DNA from 4 places in the Bacillus sp. Pc3 genome. Region 2 is predicted to be linked to each of the others. Evidence: riboswitches for the same ligand, from Rfam matches in the RefSeq annotation. Region 2 holds a riboswitch; each other region holds the start of a gene.
What was found. A riboswitch is a leader RNA that binds a small molecule or an ion and turns the genes downstream of it on or off. The one in region 2 is predicted to bind S-adenosylmethionine.
Positions count from the first base shown of each region.

Region 1: linked by a shared signal. The riboswitch ahead of mtnW (2,3-diketo-5-methylthiopentyl-1-phosphate enolase) and the one ahead of metK (methionine adenosyltransferase) in region 2 are both predicted to bind S-adenosylmethionine.
Region 3: linked by a shared signal. The riboswitch ahead of metE (5-methyltetrahydropteroyltriglutamate--homocysteine S-methyltransferase) and the one ahead of metK (methionine adenosyltransferase) in region 2 are both predicted to bind S-adenosylmethionine.
Region 4: linked by a shared signal. The riboswitch ahead of SB24_RS03905 (methionine biosynthesis PLP-dependent protein) and the one ahead of metK (methionine adenosyltransferase) in region 2 are both predicted to bind S-adenosylmethionine.

Region 1 covers NZ_CP010406.1:756,761-762,411, forward strand. The annotation lists gene SB24_RS03010 (aspartyl-phosphate phosphatase Spo0E) at 1-251, opposite strand, end outside; gene SB24_RS03015 (1,2-dihydroxy-3-keto-5-methylthiopentene dioxygenase) at 531-1,067, opposite strand; gene SB24_RS03020 (methylthioribulose 1-phosphate dehydratase) at 1,083-1,712, opposite strand; gene mtnX (2-hydroxy-3-keto-5-methylthiopentenyl-1-phosphate phosphatase) at 1,670-2,374, opposite strand; gene mtnW (2,3-diketo-5-methylthiopentyl-1-phosphate enolase) at 2,371-3,585, opposite strand; SAM riboswitch class I at 3,667-3,766, opposite strand; gene SB24_RS03035 (pyridoxal phosphate-dependent aminotransferase) at 3,803-4,999, opposite strand; gene SB24_RS03040 (carbon-nitrogen family hydrolase) at 5,091-5,651, shown strand, end outside.
Region 2 covers NZ_CP010406.1:3,103,217-3,108,867, forward strand. The annotation lists gene pckA (phosphoenolpyruvate carboxykinase (ATP)) at 1-1,392, opposite strand, end outside; SAM riboswitch class I at 1,590-1,729, shown strand; gene metK (methionine adenosyltransferase) at 1,899-3,101, shown strand; gene asnB (asparagine synthase (glutamine-hydrolyzing)) at 3,245-5,143, shown strand; gene alaP (alanine permease AlaP) at 5,347-5,651, shown strand, end outside.
Region 3 covers NZ_CP010406.1:790,674-796,324, reverse strand. The annotation lists gene SB24_RS03195 (MFS transporter) at 1-540, opposite strand, end outside; gene yeiL (transcriptional regulator YeiL) at 622-1,293, shown strand; gene metE (5-methyltetrahydropteroyltriglutamate--homocysteine S-methyltransferase) at 1,344-3,632, opposite strand; SAM riboswitch class I at 3,716-3,870, opposite strand; gene SB24_RS03180 (S8 family peptidase) at 4,010-4,969, opposite strand; gene SB24_RS03175 (STAS domain-containing protein) at 5,189-5,651, shown strand, end outside.
Region 4 covers NZ_CP010406.1:920,013-925,663, forward strand. The annotation lists gene metC (cystathionine beta-lyase) at 101-1,276, opposite strand; partial or broken gene SB24_RS03905 (methionine biosynthesis PLP-dependent protein) at 1,269-2,391, opposite strand; SAM riboswitch class I at 2,461-2,586, opposite strand; gene SB24_RS03910 (esterase family protein) at 2,761-3,483, shown strand; gene SB24_RS03915 (YjcG family protein) at 3,509-4,024, shown strand; gene SB24_RS03920 (GNAT family N-acetyltransferase) at 4,029-4,460, shown strand; gene SB24_RS03925 (AbrB/MazE/SpoVT family DNA-binding domain-containing protein) at 4,620-4,853, shown strand; gene SB24_RS03930 (ABC transporter ATP-binding protein) at 4,854-5,591, shown strand; gene SB24_RS03935 (ABC transporter permease) at 5,584-5,651, shown strand, end outside.

The DNA of each region.
Region 1 (5,651 bases), 1.6 Mb from region 2:
GCTTCATATGCAGGCATGACGTCACCGCGGGAGAACAAGCCTATTTTCTTCACAAGGCCCTGTATTCCTTGGTGATGTGTACGATCACGGTTTACCAGCTGCTGATACGCGTTCATCAGACAGTCCAGTTCCTGGCTGTGCCTGATCGTGTCATATCCTGTAAACCCTTGCCTGTTAGCCGCATCTATCATCATTTTTCTTTTTTTATCAATAGATACAAGCAATTTTTCTTGTTCAGAATAACTGCCCATTCACTTCACCCCTCACCGCTAAAAGAATAGGAAACAAGTTTGATTGGGTTATTGAGCATTATTACAGATTATACTTTATTTGTAAACATTTTTTTACTAAATAACTTATTTTTTCATTTCATATTGGAATCTTTAGCATGAATACGAGAATAATACCCATTCGGGTAATGATATAAACAGAATGCGGCATATTCAAGATTTAAAAAACAGCCACAGCTGACTTTATATTACAATAAAAAACCTCTCATGCCGGCGGTGCATGAGAGGTTCGGGCGTCTATCAGTTTTGCACACTTTCATTTTCGTAAATCGGCACCCAGCCCTCAGTCGTCACGAAGATTCGGATTGCGACGACCCGGCGGTCTTCCTGAAGCGTAAAGTAGTGGCGGATGTTCTCCGGAACTGAAATCAAATCTCCCGGATTTAAACGGACGTCGAAAAATGTGCCGTCTTTGCCTTGAATGACGAAGATGCCGTGTCCGCTGACGATAAAGCGGACTTCATCATCCGTGTGGTGATGTTCTCTTTGGAAGTTTTTTAATAATTCATCAAGATTCGGCGTGGTGTCTGATAAAGAAATGACATCCTGAGACTGATATCCGCGCCGGGCTGAAATGTCCTGAATCTCCGTGTCAAACGCCGCGAGAATCCGTTCTTTTTCATCTTCGGTTAGGTCGTATTTTTCCGAAAGCTCAGACGGAAGTTTTTCAATGTTCCACTGCTCATAGATCACCTCTTGTTCGTCTAAGAAGCGCGCTACTTCTTCCTGATGTTCAATGAGCGTATTTTTTTCGTCATGAATTCTGATGGTCGCCATTTTCTATTCCTCCTTTTATTTTACCAGCTGCGGCCGAAGTGACAGAAGCTTGAGGTGACAGCTGAATAAAAATTCATAGGCTTCCAGCACCCTTTTCGCTTCAAATGCGGTCCGCCCCCATGCCGTAATGCCGTGATTGCGGATTAACACCGCGCCTGATCCGGCGTCCGCATGGTGCGCGAAGTTTTCGGCCAATGCCGGGATGTGCGCCGGATTGTCAATGATCGGAACGGTCACGGACGCGTTTTCCTCCCATAATCCGAGCGCCTTAATTATCTCCTGCCCCTGAAAAGTGATTTGTTTTTCATCCCCGTAAAGCTCTGAGATGACATTATTATTGACGGTATGGACATGCAGACAGCAGCCCGCGTCTGTCTTTTGGTATAAGTAAGTATGGAGAAGCGTTTCCGCTGAAGGTTTTAAAGAATGGCCGGTCTCAGCGGGCTTCCCGTACTCATCGATTAAGAGAAAATCTTCGTCTGTTTCTTTTCGTTTGTCTTTTCCGCTCGCCGTAACGAGAAAAGTCAGCGGCCCGTCGGATACTTTGATGGAAAGATTCCCGCTCGTTGCCGGGAACCAGTCTCTTTCGGCCAGCTCGCGTTTTACCTCGGCAAGTTCGCGCCAGCGTTCTTCTTTTGCAGCCATGCCTGCACCTCCCCGATGTTTTCAATGCCTGTTTTCACCTCATAAAAATCTTGAAAAGGCAGATGCCGGAGGCCGAGTTCTTTGCATTCAGTCAAAAGATAATCTCTCGCAAAGCACATATCGGACAACTTTGCAGCCTCGACATCCGTGACCGAATCACCGATCATAATGAGAAATTTCTGCTGATCGGATAGCTTACGGATGACTGACGGTTTGCAGCAGCCGCATTGATTGGTACAGTCTCCGTCACAGGCGTGCGGCCAGTCTATATGAATATATTCATTGTCAAAGGATGCATGATTGCAGAAAATCCGCTCCTTTTCTACGATCCCTTCCAAAAGCGGATGCACAAAAAAGTCCATTCCCCCGCTTACGATATAAAACGGGAGGCCGTTTGACCGGACAAACGAGACAAAATCCAAAAAGCCGTCCCGTATTTTCGCATCCTTCAGAATAAAGCCGGTCAGTTCTTCTTTTAAGCTGCTCGGCAGCAGTCCGAACATCCGTCCGACTCCTTCTTGGATTGATATGCTTTTAGACAGAACACCGTCTTTTAATTCAAGCCACTCAGGAGGCGCGAATTGTTTCATCATGCTGACAATGTTGTCGTTCATGGTGACCGTTCCGTCGAAATCACAAATAATCAGCGGTGTGCGGGTCATACGGCTTCCACCCTTCCCCATTTGTCTAATGCGAGCTGAAGATCTTTGCACGACGCGGCTTTTTCTTCAATCGGCTGCGCTTCAAGCACCGCATCAATGATGGCGCGGAACGCTTTTCCCCCGCCCTCGGCTCCTTTCGGATGGCCGTGAATGCCTCCGCCGGCATTGATGATGTGATCGATGCCGAAATCGCGCATCAACAATGGCACCATACCGGGGTGAATGCCTGCTGATGGGACGGCAAACGACGGATGAAAGACATCGTCTTTTACACATTCATCATGGATTGCAAGCGCGGACTCCTTCGGAAGAGCAACGGATCCGTAAGGTGACGGAAATAAACTGAAATCAGCGCCGCAATAGCGGTTCAGCTTGCCGAGCAAAAGCGCATGCGACAAGCCGTAAACGGGAGATGATGTGAACGCGCCGCTGACTGCCGGATGCGCCATGATCGGAAGCGGGATTTCCCTGTCTTCAGCAAGGCTCTGCATCACATCTAAACCGTAAGCGAACACATTCAATAAAAGCGCGTCCGCCCCGAGTTCTGCCGCGCGCCTCGCTTTATCCCGCAATTCAGCGGTCCTTCCCGTAAGGTTTACGGCATACAGCGTTTTATGCCCCGTCTCCTCCCGGGTTTCCTTCAGGACTTGTTTTCCTTCGATAATGCGGGTTTCAAACGGAGCCAGTTCATTTTCAAAGAAAATTTCGTCATCTTTAATAAGATCCACGCCGCCGAGCGCCTGCTGTCTGAGCTGTTCTTTAATGTCGGCGAGATCCCGTCCGATCACGCCTTTAAATATGCTCATCAGAAGCGGTCTTTCAAATTCGCCCAGCAGTTTGCGGATGCCGTATATACCGAATTTCGGCCCGGGAAGGGAGCGTTTAAACCCTTCGGAAAATTCAAGATCAGTCAATTTTATTTTTCCGTCCAGTGACAGCTTTCCGAATACCGTCGTCAGGACGGCCGGAATATCTCTTGAAAAGTTCGCCTCGGGATAGGCGATGGTGATGACGGATTGTGTTTCGTTTTCTGAGGTTCCTTCTTTCTCCTCAACTTTTACGACCCGCCCTTTATGTTTTCTGAGCTGTTCCTGCTTCACCAGGGGCAGGTCAGTCCAGGAGCCTACCGTCAGCCCCGCCGCAATCTGTTCCGCCCGCTTTTCACTGTCCGTTGTGTCTGTCAGAAGATATGTTGCCAATACTTCGCTCATGCGTGAACGCCTCTCTTTCTTTCGCAAAACATAAAAAAACCTCTTCCGTATGAGCAGAAAGAGGCTTCGTGTTATGTCCGAATCTTATCTCTCAGCTCCTGCTGCAAGAATTAGCACCGTGCTTTATCAGTCGGTTGCCGGGCTTCATCGGGCTCGTCCCTCTGCCTGCTCTTGATAAGAATAATGATTTTATAAAGTATTTTGAATTATCGCATTGTTATTCTGATATGTCAATGCTTTTTCGGGTGAAAAGATTCAGTTTCCCGATCCGTTCCGCAGCTTCTTTAAGTCTTTCTTCACTTGTCAGAAGACCGACTCTTATATAGCCTTCCCCCCATTTTCCGAACCCGTTTCCGGCAGCGACCGCGACATCCGCTTTCTCGAGCAGCAGGTCTGAAAACGACTGTGACGTATAACCGTCAGGCACAGGGAGCCATGCAAAAAAAGAGCCCGCCGGAGCCGTTACATCCCAGCCGATATCGCGGCAGGCTTTAATCCATGCATTGCGTCTCGATTCATATCTGTCATTTTGCGCCGCGACGCATGCCTGATCCGCTAAAAGTGCGGCTGCCGCCGCCTGCTGCGCCGCGGGAAACAGGCTGACAAACATATGATCCTGATAAAGGTTGATCGCTTCGATGACAGAAGCGTTTCCGACAGCAAATCCGACCCGCCAGCCCGCCATATTATACGTTTTGGACAAGGTATAGATTTCGATTCCCGTCTCTTTTGCGCCTTCGGTCTGCAAAAAGCTCAGCGGTTTATGCCCGTCAAAGCCGACGGCTCCGTACGCGAAATCATGAACGACACAAATGCCGTTTTGCTCCGCAAAACCGACCGTCTCCTCAAAAAACGCCTCTGTCGCCACAGCGCCGGTCGGATTATTCGGATAATTGAGATACAGCAGCTTCGCCTCGCTCCGCACCTTTTCAGGAATTACGCTGTAATCAGGGAGAAACCCTCTTTCTTCCGTCAGCGGCATCATTTCCATTTTCGCTTTTGCAAGGGCGACGCCTGACCAGTAATCAGGATATCCGGGATCAGGCACCAGAATGGTATCTCCCGGGTTTAAAAGACATTGCGGAAGCTCAACAAGTCCCGCCTTGCCTCCGAACAGCACGGCGACTTCCGTTTCCGGATCAAGCGTGACCCCGTACTCCCTTTCATAAAATGCAGCGGCTGCTTTTTTGAAGCTGTAAGCGCCCCGGAATGATGAGTATTTATGATTTTCCGGCCTTTCGACGGCGCGCTTCATTTCTTCAACGATATGCTGAGGCGTCGGCTGATCAGGGTTTCCCTGCCCTAAATTGATGACGTCTCTGCCTTCTTTCAGCTTTTGATTCACTTTTTGCACCAATGATGCGAAAAATTGTTCCGGCAGCTGTTTGAGTACATCTGAGATTTCAAAGTTCATATTTTCACCTTCTAAAAATGTCTTGAAATGATAGTCCATCATCATATATGGTTAAATAAAAAAAGTAAAGAGAAACTTGAGGTGTTAAAAAATGAAATGGACCGTTTCCTGTTTGCAATTTGATATTTCATACGGAAATCCTTCAGAAAACTTTAAAAAAGCAGAATCTTTGATTGAGCAAGAAAGCCGCCATGCGGATGTAATCGTGCTTCCTGAGCTGTGGACGACCGGCTATGATCTCACACGGCTAGACCAGCTGGCGGATGAAAACGGCAAAGTTTCGGAACAATGGCTTAAAGAAACGGCAAAAACATACAACGTACACCTCGTTGCCGGATCTTTTGCGGTCAAAGAAGGCGAAAATGTCTATAACACCATGTACATCGCCGATAACAGCGGACAGATCGTGAAGCGGTATCAGAAAGCCCATCTGTTTCAGCTGATGGATGAACACCTTTACTTGTCAGCAGGAAACAGCGACGGTTCCTTTGAGCTTGACGGTGTCAAGTGCGCCGGGCTTATCTGCTATGATATCCGTTTCCCCGAATGGATCAGAAAGCATACGTCCCAGGGCGCGAATGTCCTGTTTATCTCTGCGGAATGGCCTCTGCCCCGCCTTGATCATTGGCGAAGCCTGCTTATCGCCAGAGCA
Region 2 (5,651 bases):
GTCTGCCGTCATGTCAGTCTGGTTCAGTCTGCCTTCAATAGCGGCCTTGACCATCGCTCTTGTATACGAAAGTTTCATCCGTTCTCCGACTCCGTACCCTCCGCCGGTCCAGCCTGTGTTGACCAGGAAGACTTGAACGCCGTGTTCGTCGATTTTATGCCCGAGCATTTCGGCATATACATGCGCCGGAAGCGGAAGGAACGGTGAACCGAAGCACGTCGAGAAAGTCGTTTGCGGAGATGTCACGCCGCGCTCGGTTCCCGCGAGTTTACTGGTGTACCCGCTTAAGAAGTGATACATCGCCTGTTCCTTCGTCAGTTTGCTGATCGGAGGGAGCACGCCGAATGCGTCCGCCGTTAAAAAGACGATCGCCTGCGGATGGCCGGCAATGCTCGGCTGCACGATATTGCCGATCATCTCAATCGGATATGCGGCTCTTGTGTTTTCCGTGTAGAAGGAATTGTCGTAATCCGCTTCACCCGTTTTTTCATCAAGCACGACATTCTCAAGAACAGACCCGAAGCGGATCGCACGAAAAATCTGCGGTTCTTTTTCCTCGCTCAGATTGATACATTTAGCGTAACATCCGCCTTCAATGTTGAAAACGCCGGAATCTGACCAGCCGTGCTCGTCATCGCCGATCAGTTTGCGGTCCGCATCGGCTGAAAGCGTCGTTTTCCCTGTGCCGGAAAGGCCGAAAAACAGGGCGACATCGCCTTTTTCACCGACATTGGCTGAGCAGTGCATCGGCAGTATATCCTGCTGCGGAAGCAGGAAGTTCATAATGGAGAATATTGATTTTTTCATTTCTCCGGCGTATTCGGTGCCGCCGATTAAAATGACGCGCTTTTCGAAAGAGACAATGATAAATGTTTCCGAATGCGTGCCGTCTGTCTCGGGATCTGCTTTAAAATGCGGAGCTGAGAGAATGGTGAAAGGCTGCGCTTGCCTGTCTCTTTCATCCGTCTCCGGTCTGATAAACAGCTGGCGCGCGAATAAATTGTGCCACGCAAATTCATTTACGACTGTAATCGGGAGTCTGTATTTTTCATCCGCTCCCGCGAATCCTTCAAACACAAACAGTTCATCCCGCTGTTTTAAGTAGCTGACGACTTTGGCGTACAGCTTTTCAAATGCCTCTTCAGAAATGGGCTGATTCACCGCGCCCCAATCAATTTGATTTTCTGTGCTTTGTTCACGGACGATAAATTTATCTTTAGGTGACCGGCCTGTATATGCGCCGGTGGTGGCGCGTACGGCGCCCGTTGATGTCAGCGTTCCTTCATTTCGGCTGATCACTTTTTCGGTAAGTTTTGGAGCCGATAAATTATGATGCACATTCGGACTTGCAAGTAATGCTTGAAGATCTGCGGTTAAATCAACTAATTTCATAAAAACCTTCCTTTGCCGGTTTATTTGTATTTCGCTGAATGTGGAATTAGTATAACATATATCTGAAAATAGTCTATACTATTTGCGGTTTTTTGTTTGTGTTTTTCCATTGCTTCCCGAAATAAAGGCGCGTAATCGCTTTAATTCATATTGACACTTTCCGCCCTTTTACGATAAGATATTTCATTGAGCGGATACTCTTATCCCGAGCTGGCGGAGGGACAGGCCCGATGAAGCCCAGCAACCGGTTTCTCTGTAAAAAAGCAGGTGAAAACACTGTGGGAAACCAAGGTGCTAACCTGATGCAAGGTTTAATATTTTCCTTGAGCGATAAGAGTGAAAGGCACACAGACCAAACCCTTTCCTCGAGTGGAAAAGGTTTTTTTATTTCATAAAATATGCCAATTAACATTCTCTGATATAGTATGACATTGTATTAAGAGGGAGCGAGTTCCGTATCATATGAAAAGGTCTTGCAAAAGATCTTTTTTCAGGAGGAAAAGTGAATGAGTAAAAACCGTCGACTATTTACATCTGAATCTGTTACTGAGGGTCATCCGGACAAAATCTGTGACCAAATTTCTGACAGTATCTTAGATGAGATTTTAAAAAATGACCCGAACGCGCGCGTAGCCTGCGAAACATCTGTAACGACAGGACTTGTGCTGGTAAGCGGAGAGATTACTACATCAACATACGTTGACATTCCGAAAACAGTCCGTGAAACGATTAAAGAAATCGGCTACACACGCGCCAAATATGGATTTGATGCGGAGACTTGCGCTGTTTTAACATCAATTGATGAACAGTCTGCGGATATCGCAATGGGTGTCGATCAGGCTCTTGAAGCGCGTGAAGGCACAATGAGCGATGCTGAAATCGAAGCAATCGGAGCGGGAGACCAAGGCCTGATGTTCGGTTATGCGTGTAACGAAACGAAAGAGCTTATGCCGCTTCCGATCTCTTTAGCGCATAAATTAGCCCGCCGTTTGAGCGAAGTCCGCAAAGAAGACATTCTTCCGTACCTTCGCCCTGACGGCAAAACGCAAGTTACCGTTGAATATGATGAAAACAACAAGCCGGTCCGCATCGACGCGATCGTCATTTCAACTCAGCACCACCCGGAAATTACGCTTGAGCAGATTCAGCGCAATCTGAAAGAGCATGTCATTAATCCTGTCGTGCCTGAGGAACTGATCGATGAAGAAACAAAATACTTCATCAACCCTACGGGACGTTTCGTAATCGGCGGACCTCAAGGTGATGCGGGTCTTACCGGCCGTAAAATCATCGTTGACACATACGGCGGATATGCACGCCACGGCGGCGGCGCATTCTCCGGTAAGGATGCGACGAAGGTAGACCGTTCTGCGGCATACGCTGCGAGATACGTAGCGAAAAACATCGTGGCAGCAGGTCTTGCTGATTCTTGTGAAGTGCAGCTTGCATACGCAATCGGCGTGGCACAGCCTGTTTCTATTTCTATCAATACATTTGATACAGGAAAAGCTTCTGAAGAAAAACTGATCGAAGTCGTACGGAATAACTTCGACCTGAGACCTGCCGGCATTATTAAAATGCTTGATCTGCGCCGCCCGATCTATAAGCAGACAGCTGCTTACGGCCACTTCGGACGTCATGATGTGGATCTTCCTTGGGAGCGTACTGACAAGGCGGATGCGCTTCGCAAAGAAGCACTAGGAGAATAATTTTATAGCCGCTTACTTAAGCGGCTTTCCCTTTTTGTAGATGCTGCCATGCTTATTTTTTACATAGCGTGAAACCAATGGCGTAACAAAGCGTCTATAAAAAGGGGGTCCAATTAGAAAATTACACTTATGGAGGCTATACTATGTGTGGATTTGTCGGTGTTTTTAATAAGCATCCATTAACTCAAACCGCAGATCAAGAAGAGCTAATCAAACAAATGAACCAAATGATCGTTCACCGCGGTCCTGACAGCGATGGGTATTATCATGACGAGCACGTCGGATTCGGCTTCAGACGGCTCAGTATTATTGACGTAGAAAACGGCGGACAGCCTTTATCATATGAAGACGAAAAATATTGGATCATTTTTAACGGCGAAATCTATAACTACATTGAATTGAGAGAAGAGCTTGAAGCGAAAGGCTACACTTTCAATACAGATTCCGATACCGAAGTGCTCCTTGCGACATACCGTCATTATAAAGAAGAAGCTGCTTCAAAGCTTCGCGGAATGTTTGCGTTTTTAATCTGGAACAAAGCTGACCGCGTCATGTACGGCGCGAGAGACCCGTTCGGCATTAAACCGCTGTATTACACAACCATCGGGGACAAAGTATATTTTGCATCTGAAAGAAAAAGTTTAATGGCCGCTCAAAACGGCATTGATCTTGATACAGCTTCTTTACAGCAATATATGTCTTTCCAATTCGTTCCTGAACCGAGCACGCTTGACGCTGAAGTGAAAAAAGTCGAGCCGGGCAGCCAGTTTACGATCCGTCCGGAAGGCGACATCGCGTTTAAAACATATTTCAAAGCGAACTTCAAGCCTGTTCAGTCTGATGAAGATAAATTGGTGAAAGAAGTCAGAGACGCAATCTTTGACTCTGTCAAAGTCCACATGAGAAGTGACGTGCCTGTCGGTTCGTTTCTATCCGGCGGTATTGACTCTTCTTTTATCGTCTCAGTTGCGAAAGAATTTCACCCGAGCCTTAAAACATTTTCCGTCGGTTTTGAGCAGCAGGGCTTCAGTGAGGTTGACGTAGCGAAGGAAACGGCTGCCGCGCTCGGAATTGAAAACATCAGCAAAGTCATTTCTCCTGAGGAGTATATGAACGAGCTTCCGAAAATCGTCTGGCACTTTGATGACCCGCTTGCAGATCCGGCGGCGATTCCTTTGTACTTTGTCGCGAAAGAAGCGAAAAAACATGTAACGGTCGCGTTATCCGGGGAAGGCGCGGACGAGCTGTTCGGCGGATACAATATTTACCGCGAACCGCTTTCGCTTAAACCGTTTGAACGCATTCCGTCCGGTCTGAAAAAAATGCTTCTTCATGTGGCGTCCGTCATGCCTGAAGGAATGAGAGGGAAAAGCCTCTTAGTCCGCGGCTGCACACCGCTTGAGGAGCGTTATATCGGTAATGCGAAGATTTTTGAAGAGCCCGTGAAAAAACAGCTGCTCAAACATTACAATCCAGAGCTTTCATACCGTGATGTCACGAAGCCGTACTTTACGGAAAGCCGTTCATACAGCGACATTAATAAAATGCAGTATGTTGACATCCATACGTGGATGCGCGGCGACATCCTGTTAAAGGCTGACAAAATGACGATGGCCAACTCATTGGAACTGCGCGTGCCGTTCCTTGATAAAGTCGTGTTTGACGTGGCTTCTAAAATTCCGGATGAACTGAAAACGAAAAACGGCACGACGAAATACCTTCTGCGCAAAGCTGCTGAAGGGGTAGTGCCTGATCATGTGCTTAACCGCAAAAAACTCGGCTTCCCTGTGCCGATCCGCCACTGGCTGAAAAATGAAATGAACGAATGGGTTCGCAACATCATTCGTGAAAGTGAAACAGATGCTTATATTGAAAAGGATTATGTCCTTCAGCTTCTGGAAGATCATTGTGCCGACAGAGCGGACAACAGCCGCAAAATCTGGACCGTGCTGATCTTCATGATCTGGCACAGCATCAATGTTGAAAAAAGACTGGTGCCGGAAGAGCTGAATCATCAGCCGAAAGAAGTCATTTTCGTTTAATCCAAAAGGCTTTCGATGTTATCGAAAGCCTTTTTTCTATTGTTTTTTTGTAAACCGTCTATTCCGCTCTGTTTTCGACAAAGTATTACGCAATATTCAGAAAAAGGTTATAATAGGACTAATCGGGTAGATTCCGGAAAGTGTTTTCTGGCTATTTCGTCTCGGTTTGTGTTTCTTTGTCAAAATCAGGGGGAGGGAGAGTTATGCAAAACAAAGAAAAAACGCTTCACCGCGGCTTGGAAGAGCGGCATATCTCGCTTATGTCGTTGGGCGCCGCGATAGGAGTCGGGCTGTTTCTCGGGTCGGCTTCTGCCATAAAGCTTGCCGGGCCGGGGATTTTAGCCGCTTACGCCTGCAGCGGGCTGATTATGTTTTTTATTATGCGGGCATTAGGGGAAATGGCGATTCAAAAGCCTGTAGCCGGCTCATTCAGCCGGTATGCCAGAGATTATCTCGGTCCGCTTGCCGGGTTTTTAACAGGCTGGAATTATTGGTTTTTATGGGTTGT
Region 3 (5,651 bases), 1.7 Mb from region 2:
AGCTGGCGCATGCATAAAGCTGAGGCATGCGAATATCAGGGTGCCCAAAAGCAGTGCCCATAAAATCGCTTGATCTCCGAATATACCTGTAAAGACGGACAGGATGACGCCGGCTGAAACAAAACCCGCGGACCCCCACTGTCGGCTTGTCCCATAGGCCTTTAATTCGTTATGCTGTACAAGGACGCCGCAAGCGCTGTCTAAAGCAGGCATTAAAGCAGGATAAAACACATGCAGCACTAATGTGACAAGAAGCAGGCTTTGAAAAGAATCAGCGGGAATATAACATAAAAGTGCGAGAAGCGTCCCGATTCTGGCGCCGTTTAATAAGGCTTTGCTGCTGAATTTTCCTGATAAATAAGGGAAGAAAAATAATGTGGAAATCCCTCTTGCCGCCAAGCCCAAGCTCATAATGAAACTGGCTTCGGATACGGAAACCCCTTTTATATGCACCATCCATCCCGTCCAATAGGGCAGAAAAACACCCCATGTCATAAAAAAACTAAAAAAATGCAGACTCATCCAGCGATATGCTTTCATTCCCGTTCCTCCTTTAATTGGCATGTTATCATGTAAAGACATAAAGACAATATGAGATATCTCATATTTTTGGGGTGGACGATGGAAATTTATAAAGGCGAGAAAAAGCGGCATCAGTTAAAAAAACATTCAATCGCGCATTTATTCTCTTTCCCCGCTGAAGAGTTTATGGAAGTGCGCGAATATGAGCGGGACGAATGGATTATTCAAGAGGGCAGGAGGCCTGACTTCCTGTTTTACGTGATTGAAGGAAAAGCGAAAATATATGTAACCCACCAAAACGGGAAAGTTTCTTTAATTAATTTTATCAACAAAAATGATTACATCGGAGAGATGGAACTATTACATGAAGTGTATTACACAAAAGGAATTCAAGCCTCAGCGAAGACTGTTTGTTTTGCTCTGCCTATTTACCGCTGCCGCGCGCAATTGCTGCAGGATGCGAAATTCCTGCGTGAGTTGGCTAAGTTTCTAAGTGCTAAGGCAACGCTTATGGCTTCGAAATATTCACAAAGTCTGGCGTTCCCGCTTGAATACCGGCTGGCTGATTTTATTTTGCAGACGGCTTATGAAGGGGTTTATAAAGAGAAGCACGTAACGGTCTGTGATTATTTGGGTGTATCTTACCGTCATCTCTTGCATGTGCTGACGCAATTCTGCCAAAAAGGGTATTTGCAAAAAGAAGGGCGGGGCTATCAAATTAAGCAGCATGATTCACTAAGTGAACTTGCGAAGGCGCTGAAGAATAAATAGCACGCCCAGAAAAAACAGCCACCCGCGATTTGCGGATGGCTGTTCTTTTTTTATACAAGCTGGGCTTGTTTTTTTCGTGCCTGTTTCGCGGCGTCGACCATATTTTTTAATGCCGCAACGGTTTCTTCCTGCTGTCTTGTTTTCAGTCCGCAGTCCGGGTTTACCCAGAAGCGGTCAGTCGGACACACTTCAAGCGCGTCATCAATAATTTGATAGATTTCTTCAGTTGCCGGCACACGCGGGCTGTGAATGTCGTAAACACCGAGTCCGAGGCCTTTCACGTAAGGATGTTCTTTCAAGTATTCTAAAAATCCTCCGTGGCTTCTGCTGTGTTCGATTGTAATGACATCCGCGTCAAGATCATTGATCGTATCTACGATATCTTCAAAGTTGCTGTAACACATATGCGTATGAATCTGCGTCTCATTTTGCACAGAAGACGTCGTTAACCGGAATGCTTCTGCGGCCCAAGTTAAATATTCATCCCAATCCTGCGTTTTTAACGGCAGTCCTTCGCGGAGCGCGGGTTCATCTACCTGGATAATCTGAATACCGGCATCTTCAAGCGCTTTTACTTCTTTTCTGAGGGCAAGCCCGATCTGGAAGGCGATTTCTTTTCTTGAAATATCCACACGCGGGAATGACCAGTTTAAGATGGTGACAGGTCCCGTCAGCATGCCTTTCATGTGTTTTTCCGTCAGCGATTGGGCGTAGACCGTATCTTTTACCGTCATCGGTTCGATAAATTCGACATCTCCGAAAATGACAGGCGGACGTACGCAGCGTGAACCGTAAGACTGCACCCATGCATATTTCGTAAAGGCGAATCCGGCCAGTTTTTCACCGAAGTATTCGACCATGTCCGTCCGCTCGAATTCTCCGTGAACGAGCACGTCTAAGCCGATTTCTTCCTGAATGTCAACCCAGCGCTTCGTTTCCGCATTAATAAAGGCTTGGTACTGTTCATCCGTCCAATCTTTTTTCCGCCATTTTTGCCGTGCGCTCCGCACCTCTGCAGATTGAGGGAAGCTTCCGATTGTCGTCGTCGGCAGAAGGGGAAGACCGAGTGATTCATTCTGCAGCGCCAATCGTTCTTCAAAGCTTGCCGGACGGGAGAAATCTTTTTCCGTCAGCTGATTCAGCTCTTCTTTTTGAGCTGAGTTCGCTCCTGTTGCGAATGCTTTTAAAGCCTTAAGTGCCGCTTTTGATTCTTCGATCTGCTCACTGACGGCCGCTTTGCCGGACAGAAGCCCTTCTTTTAAGACGCCGAGTTCAGCCAGTTTTTCTTTAGCGTATGACAGGCCGTTCAGCAAATCCTTTTCAAGATGCTCGTCAGGGTGTTTCGCCACCGGCACGTGCAGAAGGCTGCTTGAAGGCTGAATCCATAACTCCTCAACATCAGCGTGGCTGAGGATATCCAGAGCCGCGTCCAGGCGTTCTTCAACATCGATTTTCCAAATGTTGCGGCCGTCGATCACACCGGCTGCCAGCACTTTATCTTTCGGGAAGCCGTGCTTTTTCAGCTGATCAAGGTTTCTGCCTTTATCATGCACGAAGTCAAGCCCGATTCCCTGTACGGGATAAGAAACGAGTTCTTCATATGCATCAACCGAATCGAAGTATGTCTGCAGGAGGACATTCAGTCCTGAAAGCTCTTTTGTGATCGCTTCATAGAGTTCTTTTGCGGCACGGACGTCTTCAGAAGAAGCTGTCACAAGGGCCGGCTCATCGATCTGAACCCATTTTACGCCTTCAGCTTCAAGTTCTTTCAGCAGCTGCACATAAAGAGGAACAAGGCGTTTTTGAATCGCTTTCGCTTCTGATTCTTCGTATCCTTTCGCAAGTGTGACGAATGTGTACGGACCGACGATGACAGGTTTTGTTTCCGCTCCGAATTCTTCTTTGATCCGGCGGTAGTCGTCAAGCTGTTTGTTTCTCGTCAGACGGAATTCAATGCTTTCGTCATATTCAGGGACGATGTAATGGTAGTTGGTATTAAACCATTTCGTCATTTCACTGGAAACGGCGTCTTTTACACCGCGGGCAATCGCAAAGTATGTATCAACGGGATCCGTGATGCTGCGGAATCTTTCCGGAATCCAGTTAAAGCTGACGGCGGTATCAAGCACATGGTCATAATGGGTGAAATCAGAGACCGGCACGATATCGACATGTTGGTCAAGCTGTGTTTTGACAGCTGATAAGAATAAACCGTCAAGCTCTTTAAGAAACGTTTCTTTATCAGTTTTACCTTTCCAATAAGCCTCAAGCGCTTTTTTCCATTCTCTGTTCAAGCCGATTCTCGGAAAACCGAGGTTCGAAGTTTTGATTGTTGTCATTAAGTTTCCTCCTTTAAGTGAGATGTAACAAAAAAGCCTCTTTCTCATGAGAGAAAGAGGCTTTAACTTCAAAATGCAAGCCTCTCTTATCTCTCAGATCACGTCTGATGGAATTAGCACCGTGCCTTATGAGACATTCGTCTCGGCGCAAAAATCACGCGCCCCATTTCACAATGGAATTACGGTCGGTTGCTGTTGGGGTCAAAAGGCCAATCCCTCGCCCAACTCTCGATAAGAGAAAATATTTCAATTTTTTTGAAAAGTTACATCATTTGTTGGTTATCTTATCAGCTTATTCAGATCACTGTCAATAGAAAATCTCACATTTTAAAAATTAGTGATGTGACAAGCTGATCAATCATTATATGAGAAAAATATCAGAAAGACAGCAGCTGTGCCTGTTCGGCTCTTTCCATCAGCACTTCAGGCGCGTCTAAATACAGGAATCCGTTCCCGGCCAATGTTTTGGCGATGTCCAAAGGAAGGGTCCGCCGCACGAGCTGGGCGTAGACTTCAGTCTCAGAAAGCGTCCGCTGAAACGCGTCCTGTTCAAGCCCTTTTATTAAGGCAAGCGCTCCGCTCACATGCGGGGCGGCCATTGAAGTGCCCGTCAGTTTCCCGTATTTATGGTTGGGAAGGGTGGAGAGAATATTTTCTCCCGGAGCCACCAGGTCAATCTCTTTGTTGGCGTTTGAAAATTCAGACGATTTACGGGCGATTGAGACTGATCCGACTGCGATCACTTCGTTGTAAGCGGCCGGATACGACAGTTCCTCTGTACGCTCGTCTCCGTCGCCTTCGTTTCCTGCCGCGCAAACGACCAGAACACCGCTTTTTACCGCATTTGTGACGGCTTCTTTCAATTCAGGCACATCGCTTGGCCCGCCGAGTGACATGGAAATGATATCGGCCTTTTGTTCAACGGCGTAGTTGATGCCGTTAATGATCCATTCGTATTTGCCGCTGCCGTTTTGACCGCCGAGAACTTTAACGATTAAAAGGCTTGCTTCCGGCGCGACACCCGAAATTCCGCCGTTTGAATCATTGGCGGCAATCGTTCCGGAAACGTGTGTCCCGTGTCCGTTATAATCGGAAATCGCGTCTTCTTTGCCTTCGTCATCATCGGTGAAGTTTTTCCCGCCGACAATCCGGTCTTTCAAATCAGGATGATTGATGTCGCAGCCTGTGTCAAGCACCGCGATTTTAATATCCTTGCCTTTAAACCCTTTTGCCCACAACTCTGGCGCCTTAATCACTTTAATACCCTCTGGAAGCTCGTTTACCTCCATGATCTGTTCATCCGTGACATAAGGAATCAAATGCATTTCACCATTCATAAAAAAGCCCTCCTTTTTTATGCTTGCGAGTGGATACAAGGGTGTTGCTACTATTTTATGGCAGAGCATGCCGGCCGGAAAGAGTCATTTGAAGCATTTTCATAAAAAAGGCGTAATCTATCGTACTAAAAAATTTCAAATAAATGGATAGTTTAACAGCTTTTATTTTCATTCATGATCCGCTGACGCTATAATTGGAAATGGGAAAGGAGAAGAGATATGAAGATAAGTGAAGCATTGTACAACTATTTTTCAGAACAAGTGGATCAAATTGCGAAAGAGTGGATCGAAACGATGGAAGATTCGGATCCGAATTCGATTTATTCTTTGACAAATCCCGTCATCACAGAAGAACTGACGGAGCAGGATAAAGAATTTTACCGGCATATTAATAAAATGTATATCATGCCGGAAAAAGAATTTTTAGAAGAGTTCGAGCGGTGGGTGATTGAGCTTGCGAAAGACCAGAAGCATCTGGATACTCCCGTCCAGTATGTGGTCCGTGAATTCATGAGAAACCGGAGACTATACGTCAGTTATTATAATGCGTTTGCCGATAAACATGAATCTTCGTTTGCACAGGGGGAAAGGAAGAAATGGGAGAATTTAATTGTACAAGTATTTGATTTTACGATTTACACGTTTGTCGATCATGCCGAGCATAACTCAAAAATGCAGCTGA
Region 4 (5,651 bases), 1.8 Mb from region 2:
TGACATTTATAATTATATATCCTGATTTCTCATTCGTCAACACTTTTTTTATCTAAAATAAAAAAAGGGCGCGTTGCAAAATTGACGGCGCCCTTTTCGTTTATGATCTCACTTGGGCAGGGGTTATTTTTTTTAATGCCTGTTCGAAGTCCCGCTCTAAATCTTCGGCGTTTTCGACTCCGACGCTCAGGCGCAGAAGGCCGTCTGTGATGCCGCGTTTCTCCCTCTCAGCTTTCGGCATGGCGGCATGCGACATGGCTGCAGGGTATGAGAGAATGGATTCGACGGCGCCGAGGCTGACGGCAAATACCGGAAGCGATACGTTTTCGACCAGCTTTTTGACGGCTTCTTTGCTTTCCAATTCAAAGGACAGGACGGCGCCCGCTCCGCTCGCTTGCCGTTTATGGGTATCGGCTCCCGGGTGTCCGGCAAGGCCGGGATAGTAAACGTTTTTGACGGCGGGATGCCCGTCAAAATAGGCAGCCAGCCGCTCAGCCGTCCGGCTCGCTTTTTCCAGTCTGACCTGCAATGTTTTTAAGCCTCTCAATACGAGCCAACAGTCCTGAACGCCGAGCACCGCTCCAAATGAGTTTTGCAGCTTATACAGCTGATTGCCGAGCTCTTCATCTTTTACGGCGGCAAGGCCTGACAGCACGTCACTGTGTCCGCTTAAAAATTTCGTCGCACTGTGGAGCACGATATCTACACCGAGATCAAGCGGACGCTGCAGAGCAGGCGTCATGAAAGTATTGTCAAGGTATGTCAGACAGCCGTGATCCTTTGCCAGTTTGACGACGCCCTTAATATCCGTGATGCCGAGCGTCGGATTTGACGGTGTTTCCATATAGATGGCTTTCGTGTTCGGGCGGATGGTTCGGGCGACCGCTTCTGTGTCCGTCATATCGACAAAGGTATGTTCAATTCCGAAACGGGACAGAACCTCAGTCACCATGCGGAATGTTCCGCCGTACACATCCTCCGTGACGAGGACATGGTCGCCTTGGGATAAGAGCAGAAACGCCGTCGAAATCGCCGCCATTCCCGAGCTGAAAGCAAAGCCTCTCGTTCCGCCTTCAAGACCTGCGATCGTTTCTTCAAGCGCTGTTCTTGTCGGTGTGCCTGAGCGGCTGTAGTCATATGTCCCGAATTCTTCAAATGAAGACTGATGGAATGTGGAAGCATGCTGGATCGGGACGCTGACGGCTCCGGTGGCTCCGTCTGTTTTAAATGGATTGTGCACGAGCTGGGTTTCCAGCGTCCAATTGTGATTACTCATATGACACGGCCCCCCTCTTTTACTTGCTGTAATGCCTGCTTTACATCCCGCTTCAAATCTTCTGCATGTTCAATGCCCACTGAAAATCTCAGCAGACGGTTGCAGACGCCGTTTGCAATACGGATGTCTTCAGGAATATCCATGTGCGTCTGTGTCGCGGGGTATGTAATAAAGCTTTCCACCCCGCCGAGACTTTCTGCGAAACAGATCGTTTTCAGCGCCTTTAAAAACGGATTGACCCATTCCTCTTTTTGCAGCCGGAAAGACAGCATCCCGCCTTTTCCGGGATATAACACATCGGCGATTTCTTCTTCCTGTTCTAAAAATTCTGCAAGTTCACGGGCGTTATCTTCATGACGGCGCATTCTGAGTCCGAGTGTTTTCATCCCTCTCATTAAAAGCCACGAATCAAACGGCGAAAGAACCGCGCCGATCGCATTTTGGTGATTAAACATGATCTCGCCGAGCTCTTCATCCTTTACGACAGCCAGACCGGCAAGGAGATCATTGTGCCCGCCTAAATATTTTGTGGCGCTGTGAATGACGATGTCCGCTCCCAGTTCAAGCGGGCGCTGGAGCACCGGGGTATAAAACGTATTATCCACAATCAAAAGCAGGCCGGCTTCTTTCGTAATCCGGGCGATTTTTTCAATGTCCGCCTCCTGCATTAACGGGTTTGTCGGTGTTTCAACAAATACCGCTTTCGTGTTTTCCGTTATTTTGGAGCGTAAACAGTCTTCATCGCTGAAATCATCGTAAATAAAGCTTAAGCCGTATTTTCTCCATTCGTTTTCAAACAAACGGTACGTGCCTCCGTATAAATCGGAGGATACAATCAATTCATCCCCGCTTTTAAATAAAGCCATAATCGTTTGAATGGCTGCCATTCCCGAGCTGAAAGCAAAGCCTCTCGCACCGTGTTCCAACACGGCGATAGCGTCTTCAACGAGCTGGCGTGTCGGGTTTTTCGTGCGCACGTAATCAAAACCTGTAGATTCTCCAATTCCTCTATGTCGGTAAGCGGTGGACAGATAAATCGGCGGACTGACCGTTCCCGTTGCTTCTTCGCTTCTATTTCCGATTTGGGCTAATTTTGTATCAACATGCTGCGTCATCAGTAAGCACCATCCTTTTTCAAAAATAAAAAAGCCCCCTCTTCATAAGAAGAAGGAGCTTTTCTCTTCCTCTTATCTTCCAAGCATGTGAATCGCTTGCTGGATTTAGCACCTTGGCACTTTGCCTTCCCGCGGCAAAGCAAACCGGTTGCTGAGGTTTCAAAGGGCCAGTCCCTCCACCTCTCGTGATAAGAATATTGTTTTGTATTTTCTGATTGTTCTATATTAACGCACTATAAAATGAATTTCAATAACTTTTTATTTATCTGAACTCTCGCAAGAAGTGCATCTGAAGAAAGAAATTTCTAATAATTCATGGTACAATAGGAAAAAACCATCAAGACAAGAAGCGGCCTGGAGGAATGCGAAGTGGCATCAAAAAACGGAATCATTCATGAGAAAAAACTTTTCTCCCATGAGCTTGAAGAGGAAATGACCGTTTTGGTCTACCTGCCCGCCACCTTCTCCCCTCTGTATAAATATCATACGGTCATCGCTCAGGACGGCCATGATTATTTCAGATTAGGGAGAATCGGGCGGCAGGCGGAAGAGCTTATGTCAAAAGGGGAAATTGACCGCTGCATCATTATCGGCGTCCCTTATAAAAATGTGCGGGAGCGAAGAAACACATACCATCCAGAAGGCTCTAAATTCGCCTCATATAAGCGATTTATCGCAAATGAGCTCGTTCCTTTTATCGACAAAGAATACCCGACTTATCAAGTCGGATACGGCCGCACCATGATCGGGGATTCCCTCGGCGGAACCGTTTCGCTTATGACGGCGATTGACTATCCGAACATGTTTGGAAACGTCATCATGCAGTCTCCGTATGTTGACGGGCACGTGCTGGATGCCGTCCGGCAGTCGGAGGATCTCAAACAGATTTCCGTTTATCATCAAATCGGAGAAAAAGAAACCGGCGTTCACACGACAGACGGCCAGGTTCTTGATTTCACCGCGCCGAACGAAGAGCTCAAACAGCTGCTGGAAAGCAAACAGTCTGAATACACGTATGAAACCTTCGACGGGGATCATAAATGGACCTACTGGCAGCCGCTCATCACGCCGGCGCTGAAAAAAATGCTGTAACCATTCATTTAAGGAGGGAACTTTCATGAAATACGGTATTGTTTTATTTCCATCAAAAAAATTACAGGATCTCGCTAATTCGTACCGGAAACGCTACGACCCGAGCTATGCGCTCATTCCGCCGCATCTGACGGTAAGAGATCCGTTTGAAGCGACAGAACAGGAAATCGAGCAGGTCGTATCACAGCTGAGACAGACGGCGAAAGAGTCGCATCCGCTCGTTCTGAAAATCACAAAATACAGCTCGTTTTCTCCTGTGAATAATGTGATATATATGAAAGCAGAGCCGACGGAGGAATTAAAATCTCTGAGTGAGAAATGCTACTCAGGAGCATTATCCGGCGAGCCGGAATACAGCTTCGTTCCGCATGTCACGGTCGGCCAGAAGCTGTCGTCAGATGAACATTCCGACGTACTCGGACAGCTGAAAATGCTGGACATTTCCCACGAAGAAGTCATCGACCGTTTTCACTTGCTCTATCAGCTGGATAACGGCTCATGGACTGTGTACGAAACATTTTTATTAGGCGGAGGAGAATAACTGCTTGGAATCCATCATCGCAAAAACTGAAAAACAGCTGAACGACGCTTTTTTCGTCAGAAAAGAGGTCTTTGTTAAAGAACAGCACGTTCCGGAAGAAGAAGAGATTGATCAATTCGAAGACACGTCAGAGCATATAGTCATATATGACGGCGGCCAGCCGGTCGGAGCCGGCAGATGGCGCTTGAAAAACGGGCATGGAAAATTAGAGCGCATCTGCGTGATGAAAAGCCATCGTTCTTTAGGCGTCGGAGCCATCATTATGCAGGCGCTTGAAAAAGCGGCGGCAGCCAAGGGCGCCGACAGCTTTATCTTACATGCGCAGACGCAGGCCGTTCCGTTTTACGAAAAACAAGGATACCGCGTCACATCCGGCGAAGAATTTCTCGATGCGGGCATCCCCCATCTGGAAATGATAAAGGAACACAAACGATAAAATCAAAAGCACTCCTGTTATATGGCAGGAGTGCTTTTTTTATGAAAATAATACTATTTCATGAATTTTATTGCATTTTATGGAAGGTTAATGTATGTTTAGTATACGAAGTATTACAATTCATACAAAAAATACAATTCATATTTCGGAGGGATAAACATGACGGCACCAAAAGGAAAACACATATTCGGGACTGTTAAAGTGGGCACAAAAGGACAGATTGTCATTCCTAAAGAAGCAAGAGATGTTTTCGATATAAATCCGGGGGATTCACTGCTTATGCTTGGGGATGACCAGCAAGGTATCGCACTTGTTAAACAAGAACTCTTTTTCGAGTTTGCAAAAGATATTTTAAACGCTAAGCAAATCGACGCAGATAGCGAGGATGAGTAAATGCACGCGATTGAGCTGAAGCAATTAACGAAACATTATAAAGAAACCGCCGCCGTTGACCGTCTTGAGTTCTCAGTTGAGAAAGGGGAATTTTTTGCTTTACTCGGTGAGAACGGAGCCGGAAAAACGACATTAATCAGTATGCTTTGCGGACTCCTTTCTCCGGATGACGGTGATGCATCAGTGCTTGGACACAGTATTTTGACTGATTTAGATAAAATAAAACCGAAATTGAATATGTCCCCGCAGGAAACAGCTATCGCTCCTCATCTAACCGTACGGGAAAACTTAGAGTTTATAGCCGGTGTCTACGGAATTCCGAAAAAAGAAGCAAAAAAAAGAACAGATGAGATGCTCGAATTGTTTCAATTAAAAGAGAAAGAAAGAGCAAAAACCAAAACATTATCAGGAGGAATGCAGCGCCGGCTCAGCATCGCAATGGGAATGATCACCAAGCCGGATATTTATTTCTTAGATGAGCCGACATTAGGGCTGGACGTCCGTTCGCGCCGCGAGTTGTGGAAAAATCTTGAGGCATTAAAGGGTGACATGACGATTATTTTAACGACACACTATTTAGAAGAGGCTGAAGCCCTGGCAGATCGTATTTGCATTTTAGAAAATGGGACTTTAAAAGCACTGGGTACGGCGGAGGCCCTGAAAAAGCAAACTCATTCAGCTACATTTGAAGATGCCTTTTTAGCGATTTGTGACGGGGAGGCGGGTCTTTATGCTTGATTTCGCCATTCGCAACCGCAAAGAAATTTTTCGTGACCCCCTGTCTATTATCCTTGGAAT